Regions from separate parts of the Streptomyces sp. NPDC001816 genome, predicted to be linked through region 1. Evidence: riboswitches for the same ligand, from Rfam matches in the RefSeq annotation. Region 1 holds a riboswitch; each other region holds the start of a gene.
What was found. A riboswitch is a leader RNA that binds a small molecule or an ion and turns the genes downstream of it on or off. The one in region 1 is predicted to bind cobalamin.
Positions count from the first base shown of each region.

Region 2: linked by a shared signal. The riboswitch ahead of ACFYZZ_RS10730 (SpoIIE family protein phosphatase) and the one ahead of ACFYZZ_RS35685 (cobalamin biosynthesis protein) in region 1 are both predicted to bind cobalamin.
Region 3: linked by a shared signal. The riboswitch ahead of ACFYZZ_RS28095 (ribonucleoside-diphosphate reductase subunit alpha) and the one ahead of ACFYZZ_RS35685 (cobalamin biosynthesis protein) in region 1 are both predicted to bind cobalamin.

Region 1 covers NZ_JBIATY010000013.1:63,768-67,036, forward strand. Annotated here, with positions in the region: gene ACFYZZ_RS35675 (anion permease) at 1-1,232, shown strand, start outside; gene ACFYZZ_RS35680 (hypothetical protein) at 1,261-1,488, shown strand; cobalamin riboswitch at 1,767-1,909, shown strand; gene ACFYZZ_RS35685 (cobalamin biosynthesis protein) at 2,009-2,953, shown strand; gene ACFYZZ_RS35690 (cobyric acid synthase) at 2,950-3,269, shown strand, end outside.
Region 2 covers NZ_JBIATY010000002.1:1,020,330-1,023,598, reverse strand. Annotated here, with positions in the region: gene ACFYZZ_RS10745 (IS110 family transposase) at 1-239, shown strand, start outside; partial or broken gene ACFYZZ_RS10740 (IS5 family transposase) at 261-668, shown strand; gene ACFYZZ_RS10735 (GNAT family N-acetyltransferase) at 678-1,205, opposite strand; cobalamin riboswitch at 1,442-1,575, shown strand; gene ACFYZZ_RS10730 (SpoIIE family protein phosphatase) at 1,884-2,144, shown strand; gene ACFYZZ_RS10725 (gas vesicle protein K) at 3,020-3,269, opposite strand, start outside.
Region 3 covers NZ_JBIATY010000008.1:187,456-190,724, reverse strand. Annotated here, with positions in the region: gene mctP (monocarboxylate uptake permease MctP) at 1-723, shown strand, start outside; cobalamin riboswitch at 825-969, shown strand; gene ACFYZZ_RS28095 (ribonucleoside-diphosphate reductase subunit alpha) at 1,093-3,269, shown strand, end outside.

The sequences.
Region 1 (3,269 bases):
TGATCCTCGCGATTGTGGTGGTAACCGCACTCGCGTTCGATTTCACGAACGGTTTTCACGACACCGCCAACGCGATGGCCACGACCATCTCGACCGGTGCGCTCAAGCCCAAGGTCGCGGTGGCCATGTCCGCCGCCCTCAACCTTGTAGGCGCTTTCCTCTCCGTGGAGGTCGCCAACACGATCTCCAAGGGCCTTGTCGATGAGAACGGCATCCGTCCCGAGGTCATATTCGCCGCCCTGGTCGGCGCGATCCTCTGGAACCTGCTGACCTGGCTGGTGGGACTGCCGTCCAGCTCCTCGCACGCCCTGATGGGCGGCCTGATCGGCGCCACCGTCGCCTCCGCTGGCTTCGGGGCCGTCCACAGTGACGTGCTCGTCACCAAGGTGCTGCTCCCGGCGGTCGCCGCGCCGATCGTCGCGGGTCTCGCCGCGATGCTGGCCACCCGCTTCTCCTACGGCATCGGCAAGAACGCCGACGGCGAGGCCACCCGCAAGGGCTACCGCGCCGGTCAGATCGCCTCCGCCGGTCTGGTCTCCCTCGCCCACGGCACCAACGACGCGCAGAAGACGATGGGCATCATCACCCTCGCCCTCGTCGCGGGCGGCGCCATCGCCCCCGACTCCAACCCTCCCACCTGGGTGATCCTCTCCGCGGGTCTGGCGATCGCGCTCGGCACCTACATCGGCGGCTGGCGGATCATCCGCACCATGGGCAAGGGCCTGACCGACCTCGAGCCGCGACAGGGCTTCGCCGCCCAGACCAGCGCGGCCACGGCCATCCTGGCCTCCTCGCACCTCGGCTTCTCCCTCTCCACCACCCACGTCGTCTCCGGCTCGGTGATGGGTGCGGGTCTGGGCCGCAAGGGCGGTGTGGTCCGCTGGTCCACCGCGACCCGCATGTTCATCGCCTGGGCGCTGACCCTGCCGGCCGCCGCGCTGGTCGGCGCGGGCGCCGAGTCCGTCATGGACCTGGGTGACTGGGGCACCGCCGCCGTCGCCGTCTTCCTGGTCGGCGCCAGCGCCGCCATCTGGAAGATCTCCCGCCGCGAGGTCGTCGACCACACCAACGTCGTCGACGACACGGTGGAGCCGGCCGGCGTGGTGACCACCGCCATCGCCGCGGTGACCCCGCCGCCCGCGGGCATCGTCGCCGAGGACCTGTCGGTCACGATCCCGGCCCAGGCCACCACCGAACCGGCTCCGGCGACTCCGCCGGCCGCCGCAGTCTGACCGCCCGGAAACTGAAGGAAGCATCCCCATGAAGATCGACTGGGCGGCTCTCGGCTCCGTCTTCGGCGTCAGCCTCGCGTTCACGGTGGGCCTGGTGGCGCTGTTCACCCTCGGCGTCAACGGCCTCTCGCGCCGCGAGAAGGCCACGGCGCAGGGTGGGTCCGCGGCGCTGGCCGTGACCGGTGCGTACGTGTGCTTCGCGGCTTGTGCGGCCGCGGTGGCGTACGGGATCTATCTGATCGTGGCGAAGCCCTGACGCCGAATTCTCCATCGTCCGCCCTGTCGGCACCGATTCAGTCGGAGCGACAGGGCGGACGTGTGTCCGCCGCGGCCCCGCGACCGTTGCATCCCGTATAAGACGTACGCGACGTACGCGCTCTTGCAGGCGATCACGGTCCGTGAGCGCGAGCGGGATCCCCGAATGCCGTCCGAGGGAGCGGAATTCACCGCAACCCGGTCGCTCGGCGCTGCCCGGCGGGCCGGCGATGTGGGCCTCAGCACAGTCCGGCTTCCCAGGTCAAAGGCAAGTTGACGGCCCTTCCGGGCGCGTGGTGGACTGCCCGGGCCATGTACGGCGGCAGGAGAGGAAGCCGGTGCGAATCCGGCGCGGTCCCGCCACTGTCACCGGGGAAGAAATCCCCGGGAGCCAGGAACTCTCACCGCCGGTCTCGTCGAACCAGGGCGTGGACACCCTGAGTGAGGACATATCGCCATGCGCGGCTGCCGATTGAGGTTCAGTAACCAGGCCCTGCCTGCCCCGACGGCCGGCTGAGCCGATGGGTGCCGATCGCTTCTACGCGTACGGCGCCGCCGCCGGCCTCGTCGGCGACCTGGTCCTCGGCGATCCGCGCCGCGGGCATCCGGTCGCCGCGTTCGGGCGGGCTGCCGCCGCCGTGGAGCGCGCGCTGTGGCACGACCACCGCGGCTGGGGTGCGCTGCACACCGTCGTGTGCGCCGGAGGCGCCGTCGCGCTGGGGGCCGTGGCCGAGCGGGCCGTGCGCCGCTCCCCCGTCGCTTCCGTCGCGCTGACCGCCGCCGCCACCTGGGCCGTGGTCGGCGGTACTTCGCTCGCCCGGGAGGCACGGACCGTCGGGCGCGCGCTGGAGGCCGGGGACGTCGAGGCGGCCCGGGCGCGGCTGCCGCATCTGTGCGGGCGGGATCCGCAGGCCCTCGACGCCGACGGGATCGCCCGAGCGGTCGTGGAGTCCGTCGCCGAGAACACCTCCGACGCCGTGGTGGGTGCGCTGGTGTGGGGTGCGGTGGGCGGGGTGCCGGGGCTGCTCGGGTTCCGGGCCGTCAACACCCTGGACGCGATGGTGGGGCACAAGTCGGCCCGCTTCCGGCGCTACGGCTGGGCCTCCGCCCGGCTCGACGACGTCGTCGGGTGGCCGGGGGCGCGGCTGACCGCCGTGCTCGCCGCCGCGGCCGGACCGGACCCCCGCGGCGCGTTGCGTGCCTGGCGGGCGGACGCCCGCAAGCACCCGAGTCCCAACGCCGGGCCCGTCGAGGCCTCGTTCGCGGGTGCCCTCGGCGTGCGGCTGGGCGGGACGCTCTCCTACGGCGGGCGCGTCGAACACCGGCCCGTACTGGGCGGGGACACCGGGCGGGCGGTCCGGGTCACCGACATCGACCGGGCCGTACGGCTCTCCCGCCGGGTCGGCCTGCTCGCGCTCGGCGTCACGGTCGCCGCGCGCCGACTCGTGAAGGGACGTGGCAAGTGAACGGTGGTCTGCTCGTCGCCGGCACCACCTCCGACGCCGGCAAGAGCGTCGTGACGGCCGGGATCTGCCGGTGGCTGGTGCGCCAGGGCGTCAAGGTCGCGCCCTTCAAGGCGCAGAACATGTCCCTCAACTCGTTCGTGACCCGGGAGGGTGCAGAGATCGGGCGGGCTCAGGCCATGCAGGCCCAGGCCTGCCGTGTCGAGCCGACCGCGCTGATGAACCCCGTGCTGCTCAAGCCCGGTGGCGAGCAGAGCAGTCAGGTGGTGCTGCTCGGCAAGCCGGTGGGCGAGCTGAGCGCGCGCGGGTACCACGGGGG
Region 2 (3,269 bases), on a different contig from region 1:
ACCAGCGTCTCGCTGCTGCCGGCTACGTCTGGTCGTTCGCGTCCCTGACGGCCTCAGTCGGCGCCAGGGCTCACTACGACCGCAGACGCACCACCGGCGACCGGCACATCTCAGCCCTGCGAAATCTCTTCAACCGCATGATCGGGTGCTTGCACCACTGCCTCGACAAACAAGTCCACTACGACGAAACCATCGCCTTCCCCTCCCGCCCCGAGCCCATCCTCACTGCCGCAGCTTGACCGCTTAACCCCATCGGATGTCTGATCGTCGACCGGCACGGAACCCCGCTCGCCGTCACGCTCACCGGCGGCAACCGGCACGACGTCACCCAGCTTCTGCCCCTGCTGAACGCGGTTCCCCCGATCCGGGGCCTGCGGGGACGCCCTCGGCGCAAGCCCCGGCGACTGTACGCCGACCGGGGCTATGACTTCGACAAGTACCGCCGCCTGCTGTGGAAACGCGGCATCAAACCCGTGATCGCCCGACGCGATGCCGCCCACGGCTCCGGACTGGGCAAGGTCCGCTGGGTAGTCCAGCGCGCCTTCGCCTGGCTTCACCAGTTCAAACGACTCCGCATCCGCTACGAAAGACGTGCTGACCTCCATCACGGCCTGCTCGAACTGGCCTGCAGCCTCATATGCCTCCGCCGCCTGCAGACCTCGTTGTGAAACGATCAGTCAGTCGCCCAGGACCCGCTCCCACAGCAGCCCATCCCGCCAGCTCCCGTCGAGAAAGATCGAGGAGTGTGCGACGCCGTACGGGCTGAACCCGTTGCGGCGCAGCACCCGTTGCGACGGCAGATTCTCCAGATTGGTGGACGCCTCAGCGCGGTGCAACCCGAGTTCGTCCGTCATCACCTGGAGTACAAGCCCGACGGCGCGCCCGGCGTGCCCTTGATTTTGGGCGACGCTGGCGATCCAGTAACCAACGGAACCGCGGCGAAGGTGGGGCTGCGGCAGAATGCCTCCGACGGTGACCTGCCCGATCACCCGGTCGTCGGCGAGTACCACACCCGGCCAGGCCGCGCCGGCCCGGTATCCGGCCAGCAGCCTGTCGATCCGCTCCGCCTGGCCCTCCGGGGTGAAGAAGTCGGCCGGCTGGGCCGGTTCCCACGGCCGGAAAGCCTCGAAGTCCCGCACTCTATGCGCGGCGATCGGGGCGGCATCGGCGGGCTCTATCAGGCGGATCCTGGTGCTGCTGCACATGGGCTGATCCTCGTCGCGGTGCGTCGGATGAGACCGGCCAGCCTATGCGAGCCGCCAGAGCCGACACTGCGTCATCAGGTGCTGGGTCCTCCACTGCCCAGTGGAGATCGCATGTTCGCAGCGCACAACCGTCTGGCCAAGCACTTCATTCTGAAATGATCAGTAAGACGAACGGTTCCTGCCGTCACCACGCACGGTGGCACGAGGCGGTGCAAGACCGCCGACGGTGGTCCCGCGCACCTCGCCGGGCCAGCGGTACAGTCGAGTCGAGCAGTCGCAGGGAAATCCGGTGAGAATCCGGAACTGTCCCACAACGGTGTACCTCCCTGGCCGGAGAATCCGAGGACCTGCCTGCCCGAACGAACCCGGCGCCTGGCCGGGTCCTTCGGCAGGGCACCGGGACAGCGCGCGCACGGACCTGATGCCCAACTCGGAAAGTGTTGGGCATCTTTGCTGTCGGACCCCCTATCTCCACGCCGAAGGGTTGGAGCCGCGACCGCGGACTCCTCAGCCAGGGGCGCAGCGGGCCCGCGAGCGGGAGACCGACTCGCGGACGGGCCGCGACCAGGCAGGGCGCGGCTCTACATGTGACGTCGTCCTGCTCAACCTCAGAGCGCCGAGGGCACCGGGAGGAGGAGGCAGAGTCCTCTGGAGACGGGCGCGGGGCTGCTGATCGGCATGGATGCCGAGCACCGGCGCCCGACCGCCATCGACGAGCTGCCCGCCCATTCCACCGTGTTGCTGTTCGCCAACGGACTGATCGAGCGCCGCGGCGAATCCCTCGACCACGGGCTGACCCGGCTGCGCCAGCACGCCGCCGCCCTCGCCCGCGAGCCCCTGGACGTCTTCTGCGACGAACTGCTGAGGGGGCTCGGCGCCGACAGCACCGACGACATCGCGTTGCTCGCCCTGCGCTCCACCCCACCGGCCGGCACCTGATCCGGTCGGCGCCCGCGGCCAGGTGCCGCAACCGACGTCAGGACTCTGCCCGTCCGGCGTACAACCTCTTGCCCGCCGACACTCGTTGATCTCGGCATGGCAGCACAACGACCCGACGCAGGTGCCTACTACACGCAGTGGCGGGAGCAGTTGCGGCGGGTCCTGGCATGCAGCGAGCCGGCGTTCATCAATCGCCTGGGCGTTGCCTGCGACGAGGGCGGCATGAACGAGCATCACCCGCGGTTGACGACTCGCCCGGTCCCGCCCGGATGTGATCTGTCGCCAGCTCATCCGCGACTGCCGAAGCACGGAGGCTGCCCGAACCGCTTGACACAGACAGGTGCCGGTTGAAGCAGCTCGACCGGCAGATCAGCGATGCCTTCCGCACCCAGCCGCGCCGCCGTCATCGCCCTCGCACGCCGCCGCGCCGCCGTTCTGTGGGCTCTTCTTCGCGACAACCGCCCCTTCACCACCGCGCCGCCACCAGCACGCGTAGCCACAGCAGCCTGACTCGGCCAAGACGACCAGATGGGCCACCTACCTGGCGTCAGTGATCAAGACCGTGCTTGTGCAGTGCCGCACACCGAAGATCATCAGTGCTGCTGCGAGGACGGTCGTACCCGACGCGGCTGCGTGCCACGGCCGTGGGTTCGCATTGGCCGTTCTGAGTGGGACGGCGTCACGGGCCATGTCGGAGTCCTTGTGTGGCAGGGCCATGCGTCCACCGAACGCTCGGAGCGGCGCAACCTCTCCCAGCGTGGCACGACCGTGCTCCACCGGCATCCTGAGCTGTGACGTCAGAGCCCATCCAACAGGCCGAGCCTCGGGCCGTCTCAGGGCCGTACGAGGGTGCACAACGGCGACCGACGCAGCCTTCACGGGGGAAGCAGCGTCCCCAGTGGTCCCAGGTCGATGTTGAGGTCGGCGAGCGTGAGGCCGTAGTGGTCGCAGAGTTCGGACATCCGGTCGTGGAGCAGCATCAGGGTCAGACCGAGCCGTTCTTCCTGCTCCTCGGTGAGGTCACCCTCATCGACCCGGTGCAGGGCCTGTCGCTCCATCAGCTGGCGCAGCAGCTCGACGATGGTCAGAACCAGTTTGACCAGGTCCCGTTCCACGGTGTCCGGA
Region 3 (3,269 bases), on a different contig from region 1:
CTGATGCTGGGCCTGCTCGCGCTGCTCGGCTTCATGGCGATCGCGGCCGGGGTGAACGTCACCAACGGGCAGTTGGCGATTCCGCAGCTGTTCGAGGACATGTTCCCGGACTGGTTCGCGGGCGTGGCGTTCGCGGCGATCGGCATCGGCGCCCTCGTGCCCGCGGCCATCATGTCCATCGCGGCGGCGAACCTCTTCACCCGCAACATCTACAAGGACTTCATCAGGCCGGACGCCACGCCGAAGCAGGAGGCCCAGGTCTCCAAGCTCGTGTCGCTGCTGGTCAAGGTCGGCGCCCTGGTCTTCGTGCTCACCATGGACAAGACGGTCGCCATCAACTTCCAGCTGCTGGGCGGCATCTGGATCCTGCAGACCTTCCCGGCCCTGGTCGGCGGCCTGTTCACCCGCTGGTGCCACCGCTGGGCGCTGCTGGCCGGCTGGGCGGTCGGCATGGTCTACGGCACGTTCGCCGCGTACGGGGTGGCCTCGCCGACGCAGAAGCACTTCGGCGGCAACTCCAAGGAGATCCCGGGCATCGGTGAGATCGGCTACATCGGCCTCACGGCCTTCGTGCTGAACGTCGCCGTCACGGTGGTCCTGACCTTCGCGCTGAAGGCCCTGAAGGCCCCCGAGGGCATCGACGAGACCCGCCCCGAGGACTACACGGCGGACGCGGGCGACGCGGGGGTCCAGGCGGAACTGACGCCGAATGCAACCCCCTAGGCACCCGCAGCGGGCCGCCGACAACAAGCACCACGGCGGCCCGCTGTTGACCCTCTGAAGCCGTCACGACACGCAACAGACACAACATCTGGGGGTGACACCACAACCCGGCACTAGATGTATGCTCATCCTCGCTGTCGCCGCAGGGGAATCCGGTGCGAATCCGGAACTGTCCCGCAACGGTGTACTTGCGTGCTTCCGCACGCCTGTTCAGTCCGAGGACCTGCCGTCAGCGCGCGCCCGGCCGTCCGGTCCGGGTGCCTTCAGACGTCCGGGCCTCGTGGAGTGGGCCGGTGGACGCGACGCCGTGCGCGCTCGTGCTGCCCCTGCCCTCCGCCAGGCCCTGTGCCGAGCGAGGGAGAGCCCCACGTGACCATCGCGCCAGCCGACCCGGCTTCAGCCGTCCAGGCGACCGCAGCTCCGGTGGAGACCGACGGTCCCGGTGCCGCGCTGCTGCGGACCCTGACCGAGCTGACCGCCGACCTCCCCGACGCCGACCCCGGCCGGGTCGCCGCGGCCGCGCTGCGGGGCCGGTCCGCCCGGGCCGACGAGGCGGAGTTGCGCGAGCTGGCCACGGAGGCGGCCGCCGGCCTCATCTCCGACGACCCCGCCTACTCCCGGCTGGCCGCCCGGCTGCTGACCATCTCGATCCGCGCCGAGGCCGCCTCGCAGGGCGTGACGTCCTTCACCGAGTCCGTCGCCGTGGGCCACCGCGAGGGCCTGGTCGCCGACCGCACGGCGGAGTTCGTACGGCTGCACGCCGAGCGTCTGGACACGCTGATCGACGCGGACGGCGACGACCGCTTCGGCTACTTCGGCCTGCGCACCCTGCACAGCCGCTACCTGCTGCGCCACCCCCTCACCCGCCAGGTGATCGAGACGCCCCAGCACTTCATGCTGCGCGTCGCCGCGGGTCTCGCCGAGGACGACACGACCCGCTCCGTCGACGAAGTCGCCGCGCTCTACGGGCTCATGAGCCGCCTCGACTACCTGCCCTCCTCCCCCACGCTCTTCAACTCCGGCACGCGGCACCCCCAGATGTCGTCCTGCTACCTCCTCGACTCCCCGCTGGACGAGCTGGACTCCATCTACGACCGCTACCACCAGGTCGCCCGGCTCTCCAAGCACGCCGGCGGCATCGGTCTTTCGTACTCCCGCATCCGCAGCCGCGGTTCGCTGATCCGCGGCACCAACGGGCACTCCAACGGCATCGTCCCGTTCCTGAAGACCCTGGACGCCTCGGTGGCCGCCGTGAACCAGGGCGGAAGGCGCAAGGGCGCGGCCGCGGTGTACCTGGAGACCTGGCACTCCGACATCGAGGAGTTCCTGGAGCTGCGCGACAACACCGGTGAGGACGCCCGCCGTACGCACAACCTCAACCTCGCGCACTGGATCCCGGACGAGTTCATGCGCCGGGTCAACGCCGACGAGCAGTGGTCGCTGTTCTCCCCGGCGGACGTGCCGGAGCTGGTCGACCTGTGGGGCGAGGAGTTCGACGCCGCGTACCGCAAGGCGGAGGCGAACGGGCTCGCGAAGAAGACCATCCCGGCCCGTGACCTGTACGGCCGCATGATGCGCACCCTCGCGCAGACCGGCAACGGCTGGATGACCTTCAAGGACGCCGCCAACCGCACCGCCAACCAGACGGCCGAGGCGGGCCACGTCGTCCACTCCTCGAACCTCTGCACGGAGATCCTGGAGGTCACCGACGACGGCGAGACGGCGGTCTGCAACCTGGGTTCGGTCAACCTCGGTGCCTTCGTGCAGGGCGGGGACATCGACTGGGAGCGCCTCGACGAGACCGTCCGCACGGCCGTCACCTTCCTCGACCGCGTGGTCGACATCAACTTCTACCCGACCGAGCAGGCGGGCCGCTCCAACGCCAGGTGGCGTCCGGTGGGCCTGGGTGCGATGGGTCTGCAGGACGTCTTCTTCAAGCTGCGCCTGCCCTTCGACTCCGCCGAGGCCAAGGCCCTGTCGACACGGATCGCCGAGCGGATCATGCTCGCCGCGTACGAGGCCTCCGCCGACCTGGCCGAGCGGGGCGGCGCGCTGCCGGCCTGGGAGAAGACCCGCACCGCCCGCGGTGTCCTGCACCCCGACCATTTCCCGAGCGTTCGCCTGACCTGGCCCGAGCGCTGGGCGGCCCTGCGCGAGCGGATCGCCGCGGTCGGCATGCGCAACTCGCTGCTGCTGGCGATCGCCCCGACCGCCACCATCGCGTCCATCGCGGGCGTGTACGAGTGCATCGAGCCGCAGGTCTCCAACCTGTTCAAGCGCGAGACGCTGTCCGGCGAGTTCCTGCAGGTCAACTCCTACCTGGTGCAGGACCTCAAGGAGCTGGGCGTCTGGGACGCGCGCACCCGTGAGGCGCTGCGCGACTCCAACGGCTCGGTGCAGGGCTTCGCGTGGATCCCGGCCGACGTGCGGGCGCTGTACCGCACGGCGTGGGAGATCCCGCAGCGCGGCCTGATCGACATGGCCGCGGCCCGCACCCCGTTCCTGGACCAGTCGCAGTCCCTGAACCTGTTCATGGAGACGCCGAC